Regions from separate parts of the Ruegeria sp. N11 genome, predicted to be linked through region 1. Evidence: riboswitches for the same ligand, from Rfam matches in the RefSeq annotation. Region 1 holds a riboswitch; the other holds the start of a gene.

Region 1 (7,144 bases):
TATTCCATTTTCCTGGTCTTTTACGCAATCGCCGCCGAACTGGCTGAAACCGGGTCGATGAAGAAAATCCTGTCAGTTGTCGGCACCCGCATCCGCGAGCCCCAGAGATCGGATGGTCGCTCATGACACGCCCTGCTGTTTTGGCGTTCGCCTTGGCGGCTTTGACCTGGCAAGGCACTGCCTCTTCTGTCACGGCCGAAGCGGATCTGATCGTTGGGGTGCGAACGGACGCCCCGCCTTTTTCGTATCTCGCGGTGCGTGATCGCGAAGGACGTTTGACCAGCGATACGCCGCCTCTTGCGTCGGGTGAGGTGTTCACTGGCTACATGGTCAATATCTGCGCCACGGTCCTTGAAGAACTGCAGAAGTCCCGCGATTTCACCGTCGAATGGAAGGCTATCGAGGCGCGGGACCGGTTCACCGACCTGCAAAGCGGCAAAATCAACATTCTCTGCGATCCGGCCACCATTACCCAAGAGCGTTTGTCCTATCCCGGCGTGCTTGTTTCCCCGCCGGTCTATCTGTCTGGTGTCGGAAGGGCGGAGACGACGCGTGACCAGTGGGCTGGTCACTGGCCCTGTATCGGCCCGGTCGCAGGGATCGTGGAAGGCACCACGGCACCGCGTTCTATTAGGCTGATTGCAGAAAAATACGGTTTCGGCGAGACATTCTCGGAAATCGTCAGAATGCATCCGGATGTAGACAAGGTTGTTCTCAGCGACGATGAGAAAAAACGCCTGACCGATTGCCCGGATGCCGTGGCTGGGTTGACGTGGGATGTGGGTTCGCTTGCTAAATATGTCAGCGCCGATGCGGCCGATACAGATCCTGACGCTGCCTATGTTGTCCGCAGTTACCCAAACCATGAAAAACTGGCGCAAGCGCTGTGCGACGGGCAAATCTATTACTCGGTTGGCGATCTTGAGATCGTGACGCTGGCATTGAAGTCCTACATTGAAAGAAACCCGGACTGTCAGGCCCGCGCGGACGCTCAGGTCTATTCCGAAGAGCGCTATGGCATTTTCGTCCACTTGTCAGATCAGATGAACAGTTCGGACCAACTCGCCTTGGCGTTTCTGCAGCAGCTCACGATCGAGATCCACAAGGGTCACGATTCAATCCTTGTGCGAAGTTTTTCGGATAATTTTGACCGCAACAAGATTTCACGCTCCTTGGATCTGTTCCTGTGGAATCTGGTCGCCGGGGCCAACTGACGGCGGACGTGTCACCCAAGATAGTCTCGCAGCGCAGGCGGCGGGTTATCAAAAAGTGTGGATGTCTCGGTGACCGGGTGCGCTAGCCCATCCGCCACCAGAACCGAATGACTTGCGATCCGTCTTGCATCCTGTGGATCATGGCTGACCATCATCATTGTCGTTCCGGCCTCGGTCGTCAGGGCAGAGACAAGATCCAGCATTTCCGCCTTGAGCGCCGGTCCCAGAGCGGCAAACGGCTCGTCCAGCAACAGCAAAGGCCGCTGTTGTACCAGCACGCGGGCAAGGGCAACACGGCTTTGTTGACCGCCCGACAATTGTGCCGGTCGCCGGTCCGCCATATCGGGCAAACCAACACGATCCAGCGCGGAATGCACCTGTGCCCGCTCATCGGCTGACAACCGGCCGTTCGGATGCAAACCCAGGGCGATGTTCTGGCCAGCGGTCAGATGAGGAAACAGGTTCCCATCCTGAAACAGCATCGCCAGCGGGCGCTGCCTCGGCGGTAATCCGGTAATATCGCTGCCGCGCCAGTAAATTTGCCCCGCGGCCAGATCGCGAAACCCAGCAATCGCTTCTAAAAGGGTCGACTTTCCCGCACCGGAAGGACCAATGATCGCAACCCGTGATCCGGTTTCGATTTGCAGGTTCGCGCGTAATACGAAATCGCCATTTGAAATCGCACAGCCATCAAGCTTCAGCATGCCAGCGCCCTCCTCGATCCAAAAGCCAGAATGCCCCCATCGAAAACGCCAGCAGCAACAGGGCGCCACCGGCCGCTGCCTCCATCTGATAGGCACCCATCAGGCGGTAAATCTGAAGCGGAAGCGTGGCAATTTGTGCATCGGCAAATAGTGCGATGACCCCCAGATCCCCCATGGAGAGTGCCGCCGCCAGACCCGCGGCAAATCCGATTTGCGGTCGCAGGCGGGGCAGCAGAATGCGTGTCACAAAACTCCATCTGCTCATATTCAGTGACAGTGCCAGACGACCGTATTGCGCAATAATCTCGCGCGTCGATGGAACAAGTATCCTCAGGGCAAAGGGCAACGCCATGACGGCATTCACCAGAGCCGTTACAGGCAGGGCCAGAACAGTAGGGTTGGCAAGTGGGCGAATCAGGATGAACAGCCCGGTGCCGATGACCAGAGGTGACGCCGCCAATCCAAGAATACCGCAGAGTTCAACGATCCCGTATCGCCCGGTTGCAACCGTCATCGCCATCGGCAGGGCCAGAAGCAGCAGAACGACGGTGCTGGCTGCCGCGACCAAAACGGATATCAAGGCCGCCCGGTACACCAGCACCGGTATCTCGAACATTCCCGAAAGTCCGGAGATCACGACCGAGGTCAACGGCAGCAGGAGAAAGGCCGCCGCTGCGCTGATCCAGAAGGCATCAGACACCCGCGTCCCTTCATCCCAGCGTCGGATCGAACGATCCAGCCCGGCGCCAAACCCGTCACCCCTGGAAAACCTGAGCGCTGCCAGGGCCGCCACCGCGGTCAGAACCAGTTGCACCCCGGACAGAAGCGCGGCGCGACCCAAATTGAAATCATAGGTAAAGGCCTGGTAAATAGCGAGTTCTATCGTGGTCGCGCGTGGTCCACCACCCAAAGTCAGGGCAACGGCAAAACTGGTCAGGCAAATGGCAAAAACAACGGCCAGAACACCGGGCAGGATACGCGCCAGCATAGGCATTTCGATCAGCCGGAACATGGCCCATCCGTTGCAACCCAACTGGGCGGCCAATCGAAACCTTTCGGACGGGACCTCCTGCCACCCCTGCAAGATCAGGCGCGTGGCCAAGGGGAGATTGAAAAAGACATGCGCCAGAACCACGCCATGCAGCCCGTAGATGCGGATCGGCGGTAGCCCAAAAACCGCTAGAACGTCTGAAATCCAGCCCGCTCGGCCGAAAACCTGCAGCAAGCCGATGATGGCGACGATGACCGGCAGAATGAACGGCGCCCCCAGCAGCGCGATCAGAACCGCCCGCCCGCGAAAACGCCGCCGGGCCAGCGCGCGGGCGACAGGAACGGCAAGCCCTGCACTGAAAATGGCGGACAACACCGCCTGAACCAGCGTGAACCGAAGGGCTGACCAATCGGCCGGTCCGAACCCACTTGCGGAATCGGCGCGCAGGGCAACTGCGGCGAGCGTACCAAGAATAAGCACGGCAACCAGTGTCGCCGCGCCAATACCCGGCGTCGGATTTACTGGCTGAGCGCGCCCAGCCATTCCGCCAACGCCTCGTCCCGCACAGCTGCCGCCTGATCAGAATCCAGCAGCAAAGATTTTTCCGGTACGGTCAGTGTATCAAACCCTTCGGGCAGGCCCGCCGCAGGCGTTACCGCCGGATACATCCAGTTTGTTGTCGGGATGATCTGCTGGAAGGCATCCGAAACCATGAACTGCAAAAACTGGTCCGCCAGTTCAGGCTGATCGGTTCCGGCCAGTTTTCCGGCTACTTCGACCTGCATATAGTGACCTTCGTCAAATGCGGCCGCCGCCTTGCTTGCATCTTCTTCAGCGATCAGGTGATAGGCAGGTGATGTGGTGTAACTGAGAACCATGTCAGCCTCACCCTCAAGAAACAGTCCATACGCCTCGGACCAGCCCTTGGTGACGGTCACGATATTGTCGGCCAGTCCTGCCCAGATTTCGGGGGCTTCGTCGCCATAGGCGGCTTTGACCCACAGCAACAGGCCTAGCCCTGGCGTGGATGAACGCGGATCCTGAATGATGATTTTGGTATCACCGTCGGCCAGCTCACGGAAACTGGCCGGTGCTGGTGCGTCGGCATTATGGACAAACGCGAAATACCCCCAGTCGTAAGGCGCGAATACGTCATCGTTCCATTCTACGGGCAAAGTGTATTCGGCGCTGACCGAACTGGGCGCAAACAGGCCGGTTTCCTTTGCTGCCGCAATCAGGTTGGTGTCCAGACCCAAGACGACGTCTGCATCCGAGTTTTCACCTTCCAGACGGATGCGCGACAGCAGGGCGGCACCGTCTTCCACACCAACAAGGTTCAGTTCGCAGTCGCAGACCGCTTCGAATGCTTCCTTGACCTGTGGACCCGGACCCCAATCCGAGACGAAGCTGTCATAAGTATAAACGGTCAACTGAGGTTTGTCGGCGGCGATAGCCGAAGTCGCGCTCAGAATTCCCGCAGCAATCAGCAGATGTTTCATGTCATCCTCCATTGCGGCGAGAGGGCAAGGATGGATGAAACCGTCACCTTTCCCTCCGCCGGTTCTAGCCGGTTCAGGTTCAACGGGTTCGCTATGGGCGTCTCAGCGCGGCATTCCGCGCACCCCGAGGTGAGGCCGTGATTAGGGTGATGTCGAAACAATTTCAACCAAATTCGCCCTTCACGCTTCACTGGCATGAAGGATGCCTATCAACTGGCGGGATCAGGGCAGATCAGCCTGCGAGCCCAGGCTTTGAACCTGCAGCCATTCAATCGCGGCTCGCGGCTCGCGTCGCGATCGGCCAGGTCCCGTGCTCTCGACGAAGTAACCATGAGTGGGTGTGATGCTTTCATCAAACAGACGCACGACGCGACCTTCGGCCAGATCCTGATCGATCAAGGGCAGCCAGCCGACAATCGCGCCCTGCCCTTCTGCGGCACCCCGCAGCAGAACATTGGCATCTTCAAAGATCGGACCACGCAAAGGGCCATCGACCGTGACATTCATCGCCCGGAACCAATCGAGCCAACCCCAGTGGTTCCTTTGATGTAACAGGGGAAGCTGCAACAGGTCTTGGGGCTCATTCACCGGGCCGTGCTTCAGGACAAATGCCTCCGACGCTATGGCAACGGGGGCGAGCTCGATCAGCTTGATCGCGGTTTCGGGCATCTCGGCCATTCGTTCCCAGCGGATCACGATGTCGATGTTTGCCCGGTTCAGCGTGCCGGGTTGATAAGAAGGAACCACCTCCAGCTCGATCTCGGGGTGGTCGTCCCAAAAATCACCGATCCGGGGCATCAGCCAGCGGGCAGTGAAAATCGGCCCCGCAGCAAGTCGGACCACCTTGCGGGAGCCGCGGCGAACCGAACGCACCGCGTCATCCAGAATTTCAAATGCCTGAGCCGTTGCTGCCGCCAGACGCCTGCCATCTTCGGTCAACGCGACCTCGCGCCCGGCCCGTTCAAACAGCTTGACGCCCAGCTGCTCTTCCAGCCCTCGATTATGATGGCTGATCGCCGTGGGTGTGACTGACAGTTTCTCAGCCGCAATTCGAAAACTGCCCTGGCGGGCGGCTGCATCGAAGGCGCGAAGGGCGGGAAGAGAGGCGGTCACGAATTTCCCTAATGTAAGTTTTACTCATCAATTGCTGAGAAAATGGCTTTTGTAAACAAGCCCTATGGCTGTGTAGGCTGACTTTGAATGAAGCTGAGCTCATGATAATAGGCCCATGTCTACGCGCCGGCGCGGTCGCAAGGACCGTCTGACACAAGATAACAGCGACGAGGCCAGCCCTGCGGTATGGCCGGGTGTGGTTGGCGGGTGCCTGGAACCGCTGTCCCCGAATGAAGTCGCTCAGACCGAAGAAGCCGCATTACTGCTGCTTGAGACCCTCGGACTAAGTCAACCGACCCCATCCATGGTCGACAAGGTGACGGCAGCGGGCGGGACGCTGGGCGATGACGGACGATTGTTGTTCCCGCGCGCCCTTGTGCGCAAGTCGATCAAGCAGGCAAGGCGGAACTTTGTCCTTTGCGGGCAGGTTCCTGAAAACGATCTGCGGATAGAAGGCACGCGGGTCCATATGTCCACCGGCGGCGCCGCGCCGGGTGTCTTCGACATCGATACGGGCCACTACCGCCCTTCAACCCTGGCCGACCTGTATGATGCCGCCCGACTGGTCGACAGGATGGAGAACATCCATCACTTCAGCCGTCCGGTCGTTGCGCGTGACGTTGACCCTGCTGCGGCAATGGACCTCAACACTGCTTATGCCTGCCTGATGGGCACGTCCAAGCATGTTTCCGTCTCGATTACCGAACCCGAAAACGTCCCGGCCATTGCCCGCCTTTGTTACAGGATCGCAGGTAACGAGGCCGCCTTTCGCGCGCGACCGTTCCTGACTGTCATGGTCTGCCATGTTGTGCCACCCATGCGGTTCGCGGACGAGGCTTGTGAAGTGCTCGAGGCCGCTATTCTTGCGGGTTTTCCGGTGCAATTGATCAGCGCCGGACAGGCCGGGGCCACAAGCCCGGCCACATTGGCCGGGTCACTTGTACAGGCCGTAGCGGAAACGCTCGCCGGATCGGTTTTTGCCCGGCTGGTCGATCCGCAGGTTCGCGCGATTTTTGCACCCAAACCTTTGGTCGCCGACCTGCGCACCGGGTCGATGTCTGGTGGCGGAGGGGAACAGGCGATCCTGATGGCGGGTGCCGCGCAGATGGGGCGGCATTTCAACCTGCCCACTTCGTCCATAGCCGGGATTACCGACGCCAAGACACTGGATTCCCAATACGGGGCCGAGAAATGCCTGGCAGTCGCCATGGCGGCGCATGCGGGATCGAACATTGTCACGCAGGCCGCTGGCAGTCATGCCAGTCTTCTGGGCGTTTCATTGGAAGGCTATGTCAGCGACAACGACCTTTTGGGCAATGTGCTTCGAACAATCCGTGGGATCGAAGTTACGACCGACAACATTGCAGCGCAGGTGATCGCCGATGTGTGTCGGGGTCCGGGTCACTACCTGGGTGAGGTTCATACCTACGACCGAATGAAATCGGACTATTTCTATCCTCATGTTGGCGACAGGCGCACACCGGTTGACTGGCAGGAAGATGGCGCGCGTCCAGTCGGTGAAGTTGCGAAAGCCAAGGCGCGTGAGTTGCTTGCAAATCATTTCCCCTCACACATTCCGGATGCGGTCGATCGCGATGTGCGACAGCAATTCGACATTCGACT
Region 2 (7,144 bases), on a different contig from region 1:
GACAAGCGGTACATCGGGAAACGCAGCGCGCAGCGCCCGCAACGCGTATTCGTTGCTCAGACCGCGCCCGGACCCGATGGGCGCGCCCCACGGCATCAGAACCTCGCAACCCGCCTGCAACAGGCGTTCGCCGACGATCAGATCGTCCGTTGTGTAGGGAAAGACCTGAAATCCATCTTCCGTCAGGACGCGGGCGGCTTCGACCAGTTGGAACACATCAGGTTGCAGGCTGTCGGTATGACCGATCAGTTCCAGCTTGATCCAATTGGTCTGAAAAACCTCGCGCGCCATCTGGGCGGTTGTCACGGCCTCTTTCACCGTGTGGCATCCGGCGGTGTTGGGCAGGACAATGACACCCAGGTCGCGGATCATCCGCCAAAAGCTCTGCCCGGCCCCACCCGCGCCTTCACGGCGCAGGGATACCGTGGCAACACCGGCCCCGCTGAGGCGAAACGCTTGTTCCAGAATGGCCGGACTGGGATACTGCGCCGTGCCCAGCATCAGCGGGTTAGGCAGTTCTGTGCCGTAAAAGGTCTTCATCGTCAGCCCCCCTGCATCGGGGCGACAACTTCGACCCGGTCACCATCTTCGAGTTTTCGGGCCAGTCGAAGGCTTTTAGGGACGAACTGTTCATTCACAGCAGTGGCGACGCAGCCCGAGAATCCACATTCCGCCAGCAAATCTGACAGGGTTTCTGCGCGGCTTTCGCGCGCCTCGCCATTAAGCACGATCTTCATCGACCATCTCCGAATGTTTGTTTTCCAGCGCCAGATCGGCGACGCCCTGTGCCAACGCGGGCGCAAGCAGGTAGCCATGGCGATACAGGCCATTGGCATAGATCGTTCGACCCAACCGGCGGATGCGAGGCAGGTTGTCGGGAAAAGCGGGGCGAAGATCGACACCGACTTCCAGGATCTCAGCCTCACCAAAGGCCGGGTTCAGCGCATAAGCCGCGCTGAGAAGCTCCAGCATCGAGCGGGCGGTAATCCGGCCGCTGTCCTCGGATTCGATCATCGTTGCGCCCAGCATGTAGACCCCGTCACCCCGCGGGACGACATAAAGCGGCATGCGCGGGTGCAGCAGTCGCACAGGGCGAGAGAGCGTGACATCCGGGCAGCGGATCACCAGCATCTCGCCTTTGACGCCACGCAGATCATGCAAGATCTCGCGCGCGTGCAACCCCCGGCAATCGATCGCATTCTCCAACCGGGAAGGGGCCAGTTTACGGTGAAAGAGCACACCTCTGTCCCTGAGGTGGCTGTAGAGGTCCCGCAACGCTTGCCGGGGATCAAGATGGGCCTCTGCCCGGAAGAAGAGACCGTTACCGAAATTGCTTATTTCAGGCTCTAAATCAGTGATTTTCGCACTTCCGACTTCTGAATACCCATCCGTTCGGCGTGCAAAGCGGCGCAAATCCGGCAGGTCGCGCGAATGCGCAACAACCAGCGTTCCGCAACGATGCACCCGCGTTCTGGCGGCCCACCAGTCAATCGCTGCTTGTCCAAGCCGCAGAACCGGCTCCTCGGCATTTTCGTATTCACACCAGGGGGCAAGCATGCCACCCGCCCACCAGGAACAGCCATGTGGACCCGGCGCACCTGCCGGGTCGAATATCTGCACGTCAGCGCCGCGCGATACCAACTCGGCTGCAACAGTCAGACCGGCTACTCCGGCACCTATGACCGACCAGACGGTCATGCGGGCCAAAGCTGATGAAAATGATGAACTGGCCCATGCCCGCGACCAATGTCCAGATCATCGGACCGGGCTATCGCGCCTTGCAGATAGCTGTGCGCATCTGCAACGGCCGTCATCAGCGTTTTTCCCAGCGCCAGGCCGGCAGCAATTGACGCGGACAATGTACAACCGGTGCCATGCGTATTTCTGGTTTTCCGGCGCGGTGCCGTGAACTCTGCCACCAAGCCCGAAGCGTCGATCAAGAGATCACGGCAAATGTCGCCGGATCCATGCCCGCCCTTCATCAGAACGGAATCTGCGCCCATGTTACACAAGGCAAGCCCCTGTTTTACCATCTGATCCGGCGTCTCCGCAGCCGGGCAATCCAGAAGGCGTCCGGCCTCGGGCAAGTTCGGCGTCAATAGCGTGGCTATGGGCACGAGCACCGCCCGCAATGTCGCAACCGCGTCTTCTGTCAGCAAGGCATCGCCGGATTTGGCGATCATCACAGGATCCAGAACGATGGAACCACGGAACCCTGCAAGGCTGTCTGCAACACATCGGATGATCTCCGGCGTCGCCAACATGCCAATCTTGACGGCGCCCACGCTCAGATCAGACAGAACGGCATCGATCTGTGCGGCGACAGTATTCAGCGGGATCCCGTGAACGGCGGTAACGGCCCGTGTGTTTTGCGCGGTCACGGCGGTGATCACGCTGGCACCATAAACCCCCAAGGCAGACATTGCCTTGATGTCAGCCTGAATTCCGGCCCCACCGCCACTGTCCGAGCCTGCAATTGTCAGCGCAATAGGCGTCATATCGTTACTCCATCAAAATTGGGCAACGCGCGCATGGAAAACGTCTGACAATCTGAGACCGTTCCCTACGCCGGTATTGCCCGGATCAGGTTCGATGGGTTAGCGCATTAACGCCTCTCAGCCCTTCGATCAGGGCACCCCAACGGTTGACCGGACAATCACAGGCACATCGGAAAAACACAAGACTGAATTTGATCTGTATTATGGCCACCCTGACACCTTGGGTAAGGCCAAAAGTATTTGCGAGGCTCTGCCTCGCGCTCCGGGATATTTGGGGCCAGATGAACAAGGGATCTTTCCTTCATCTGGCCAAAAATATCCCGGGGGAGGCGCCCAAAGGGCGGCGGGGGCAGCGCCCCCTGCAACAAAAAAGCCGCCCGAAACCGGGCGGCTTTGGTCGGGAAAGCGGTTCCCTTAGCTTTTCATGCCATCCCAGAAGGACTTGACCGACGAGAAAAAGCTTTTTGATTCCGGGTGGTTGTCCTCTCCCAGATCGTCAAACTCACGCAGCAGTTCTTTCTGGCGACTGGTCAGGTTGACCGGTGTTTCCACAGCCAGTTCGATGAACATGTCACCCACGCCACCGCCACGCAGGGCGGGCATTCCCTTGCCACGCAAACGCATCTGGCGGCCCGACTGGCTGCCTGCCGGGATCTGCACCCGGCCACGACCGCCGTCGATGGTGGGCACTTCGATCGAACCGCCCAGCGCGGCCTTGGCCATGCTGACCGGCACGCGACAATAGAGGTTTATGCTGTCGCGCTCAAACAGCTTGTGATCGGACACTTCGACAAAGATATACAGATCGCCCGGGGGGCCACCACGCATTCCGGCCTCACCCTCACCCGCCAGACGGATGCGAGTTCCGGTTTCGACACCGGCTGGAATGTTGACGGACAGCGCCCGTTCTTTTTCCACGCGACCCGCGCCGCCGCAGGATTTGCAGGGTTTCTTGATGATCTGACCCAATCCCGAACAGGTCGGACAGGTGCGTTCAACGGTGAAAAAGCCCTGTTGCGCGCGGACCTTGCCCATACCCGAACAGGTCGGGCAGGTCGTCGGTTCTACGCCGCTTTCAGCGCCCGACCCATCACAGGCCGAACAGGCCACGGCAGCGGGCACGTTGATAGTCTTTTGCAGACCCGCAAACGCCTCTTCCAGCGAGACGCGCAGGTTGTAACGCAGGTCAGAACCGCGTGCGGCACGACGGCCACCGCCGCCGCGCTGGCCACCCATGAAATCGCCGAACAGGTCGTCGAACACGTCCGAAAACGCGCTGGAGAAGTCGCCCTGACCAAAGCCGCCGCCGGGTCGTCCGCCGCCACCCATGCCGTTTTCAAACGCGGCATGGCCAAAGCGGTCATAGGCGGCCTTGCGTTCTGAATCTTTCAGAACGTCATAGGCTTCGTTCGCTTCCTTGAACTGCGCCTCGGCTTCCGGGTTGTCCTTGTTGCGGTCGGGATGCAACTCTTTGGCTTTCCTGCGAAAACCTTTCTTGATCTCGTCCGCCGATGCACCCTTGGACACGCCGAGTACATCGTAATAGTCGCGTTTTGACATCAGTGTTTCCTTCTGCCTCAACGTAAACGGGCCGGCCCGGTATCCGGACCGGCCCGAATTGGCCCGGTTACCCGTTAGTTACGCTTGTCGTCGTCCAGATCTTCGAACTCGGCGTCGACAATATCGTCATCACCCGGAGCGGCGTCCGCGGCTGCCGGTTCATCCTCGGCCTCTTCGGACTGCGCCTTGTAGATGGCCTCGCCCAGTTTCATGGCCGCTTCGGTGACGTTCTGGATACCCGACTTGATTTTGTCGGCATTTTCGGTTTCCAGTTCGTCCTTCAACGCAGCAATCGCCAGTTCGATAGCTTCGATGGTGGTCGGGTCGACCTTGTCGGAGTGCTCTTCCATCGACTTCTCGGTCGAGTGGATGAGGCTTTCCGCCTGGTTCTTGGCGTCGACCAGTTCACGGCGTTCCTTGTCGGCTTCCGCGTTCTCTTCGGCGTCCTTGACCATCTTCTCGATGTCCTCGTCGGACAGACCGCCCGAGGCCTGGATGGTGATCTTCTGTTCCTTGCCGGTGCCTTTGTCCTTGGCCGAAACCGAGACAATGCCGTTGGCGTCGATGTCGAAGGTCACCTCGATCTGAGGCATGCCGCGCGGTGCTGGCGGGATGTCTTCGAGGTTGAACTGACCCAGGATCTTGTTGTCCGAAGCCATCTCACGCTCACCCTGGAACACGCGGATGGTTACGGCGTTCTGGTTGTCCTCGGCCGTCGAGAAGACCTGAGACTTCTTGGTCGGGATCGTGGTGTTGCGGTCGATCAGGCGGGTGAACACGCCACCCAGCGTTTCGATGCCCAGCGACAGCGGGGTCACGTCAAGCAGAACCACGTCTTTGACGTCGCCCTGCAGAACACCGGCCTGAATGGCGGCGCCCATGGCAACAACTTCGTCCGGGTTCACACCCTTGTGCGGCTCTTTGCCGAAGAATTTGGTGACCTCTTCGATCACTTTCGGCATCCGGGTCATACCACCGACCAGAACAACCTCGTCCACGTCAGCAGCCGACAGACCGGCGTCTTTCAGAGCGGCGGCGCAGGGCTTCATCGACTTCTTGATCAGATCGCCAACCAGCGATTCCAGCTTGGCGCGGGTCAGTTTCATGACCATGTGCAGCGGCTGGCCGTTCGAACCCATCGAGATGAACGGCTGGTTGATCTCGGTCTGCGAGGTCGAGGACAGCTCGATCTTGGCTTTTTCAGCAGCTTCTTTCAGACGCTGCAGCGCCATCTTGTCGGCAGACAGGTCGACACCGTGTTCCTTTTTGAACTCGTCCGCCAGGTAGTTGACGATGCGCATGTCAAAGTCTTCACCACCCAGGAAGGTGTCACCGTTTGTCGACTTGACCTCGAACAGGCCGTCGTCGATTTCCAGGATGGTCACGTCGAAAGTACCGCCACCAAGGTCATAGACCGCGATGGTTTGAGTGTCTTTCTTGTCCAGACCATAGGCCAGCGCGGCAGCTGTGGGTTCGTTGATGATCCGAAGCACTTCCAGGCCGGCGATCTTGCCCGCGTCCTTGGTGGCCTGACGCTGCGCGTCGTTGAAGTATGCCGGAACGGTGATGACGGCCTGCGTGACTTCCTCACCCAGATAGCTCTCGGCGGTTTCCTTCATCTTGCCCAAAGTGAAGGCCGAGATCTGGCTTGGGGAGTACTTTTCACCGCGGGCTTGGACCCACGCATCGCCATTGCCGCCATCAACGATGGCGTACGGCACCATTTTCTTGTCTTTTTCGACTTCGGCATCATCCACACGACGACCGATCAGACGCTTGACGCCAAAGATCGTGTTGTCGGGGTTGGTGACCGCCTGACGTTTTGCAGGCTGACCGACCAGTCGCTCATCTTCGGTGAAGGCGACGATCGAGGGCGTGGTCCGCGCCCCTTCGGCGTTTTCGATGACTTTCGGCTGCGAGCCGTCCATGATGGCCACGCACGAGTTTGTGGTACCAAGGTCAATCCCGATTACTTTACCCATATTTTCAATCCCTTTCTCTTCAAGGCGATGTCCCGAGGCCGGGACCCGTTATGGCATCCCTGCCCCGATCTGCATTGCGTAATGGCCCTACACCATTGCGCGTCCCGGCGTATATAAGGGCGCGACGAAAGGCCTGCAAGCGGTGTAAAACGCAGGATTTCGGGATTTTGTGGCCTTTTTCGGCAAGGTTTTGGCAAGGATTGAGGATTCTGGGATGGCCCGGCTGATTTTGCGCGGATTCGACATCAGAAAGGGCTGGCTGGATGCATCGGCCCAGACGCAACTGATCGAAACGCTGCGCCCGATTCTGAAAGCGGCGCCACTGGTGCGGCCGGTGACGCCGCAAGGCAAGGCTATGTCGGTGCGCATGACCTCGGCCGGGGCCGTTGGCTGGGTCACGGACCGGGATGGCTACCGGTATCAAACACAGCACCCGCAAGGGAAGGCCTGGCCCGACATTCCCGAACCGATCCTGAACCTGTGGCACGACCTTGCCAGCAGTGAACGCGACCCCGATTGCTGTCTGATCAATTATTACGGGGAAGGCGCCCGAATGGGTCTGCATCAGGACAAGGACGAGGCCGATTTTTCCTGGCCGGTTCTTTCGGTTTCGCTGGGGGATGATGCGCTTTTTCGGATCGGCAACACCACCCGAGGCGGCAAGACCGAGTCGATCTGGCTGAATTCGGGCGACGTTGTCATCATGGGCGGGCCAGCACGGCTGACTTATCACGGGATCGATCGCATCCGCTTCGGATCTTCCAAACTCTTGCCAAAAGGCGGGCGGATCAACCTGACTCTGCGGGTGGCCCGTTAGCGGCGTGCGTCCCAGCTTTGAGACACGTGTTTGCGTGTAAAGAACTCACCCAACAGCCCGATCATCAGCAGCGCTATGCCGACCCACAAGGCATATTCCCAGTTTGTGTTCCGTGGAAAATAGTTGCGGAAAATGAAGCCCCGGGCCTGGTCGATGATGTGAAACAGCGGGTTCCAGGCGAACATCATCAGGATATAGCCGCCCAGCGCATTGGCGACGAACATCTTGCCCGAGAACACCATGTTCAGACGCCGATAGATGTTTTTCAACATCTCCGCCGTCCTTGG

Evidence for each region. A riboswitch is a leader RNA that binds a small molecule or an ion and turns the genes downstream of it on or off. The one in region 1 is predicted to bind thiamine pyrophosphate.
Region 2: linked by a shared signal. The riboswitch ahead of thiD (bifunctional hydroxymethylpyrimidine kinase/phosphomethylpyrimidine kinase) and the one ahead of thiB (thiamine ABC transporter substrate binding subunit) in region 1 are both predicted to bind thiamine pyrophosphate.

Annotation. Positions count from the first base shown of each region.
Region 1 covers NZ_JBQFLX010000008.1:168,731-175,874, forward strand. Annotated here, with positions in the region: gene ACR0J8_RS10720 (hypothetical protein) at 1-126, shown strand, start outside; gene ACR0J8_RS10725 (transporter substrate-binding domain-containing protein) at 123-1,214, shown strand; gene ACR0J8_RS10730 (thiamine ABC transporter ATP-binding protein) at 1,226-1,918, opposite strand; gene ACR0J8_RS10735 (ABC transporter permease family protein) at 1,905-3,452, opposite strand; gene thiB (thiamine ABC transporter substrate binding subunit) at 3,428-4,408, opposite strand; TPP riboswitch at 4,441-4,545, opposite strand; gene ACR0J8_RS10745 (LysR substrate-binding domain-containing protein) at 4,631-5,521, opposite strand; gene ACR0J8_RS10750 (trimethylamine methyltransferase family protein) at 5,637-7,144, shown strand, end outside.
Region 2 covers NZ_JBQFLX010000009.1:80,686-87,829, reverse strand. Annotated here, with positions in the region: gene ACR0J8_RS11340 (thiazole synthase) at 1-540, opposite strand, end outside; gene thiS (sulfur carrier protein ThiS) at 543-737, opposite strand; gene ACR0J8_RS11330 (FAD-dependent oxidoreductase) at 721-1,698, opposite strand; gene thiD (bifunctional hydroxymethylpyrimidine kinase/phosphomethylpyrimidine kinase) at 1,695-2,498, opposite strand; TPP riboswitch at 2,544-2,650, opposite strand; gene dnaJ (molecular chaperone DnaJ) at 2,913-4,058, opposite strand; gene dnaK (molecular chaperone DnaK) at 4,133-6,040, opposite strand; gene ACR0J8_RS11310 (alpha-ketoglutarate-dependent dioxygenase AlkB family protein) at 6,255-6,857, shown strand; gene ACR0J8_RS11305 (ABC transporter permease) at 6,854-7,144, opposite strand, start outside.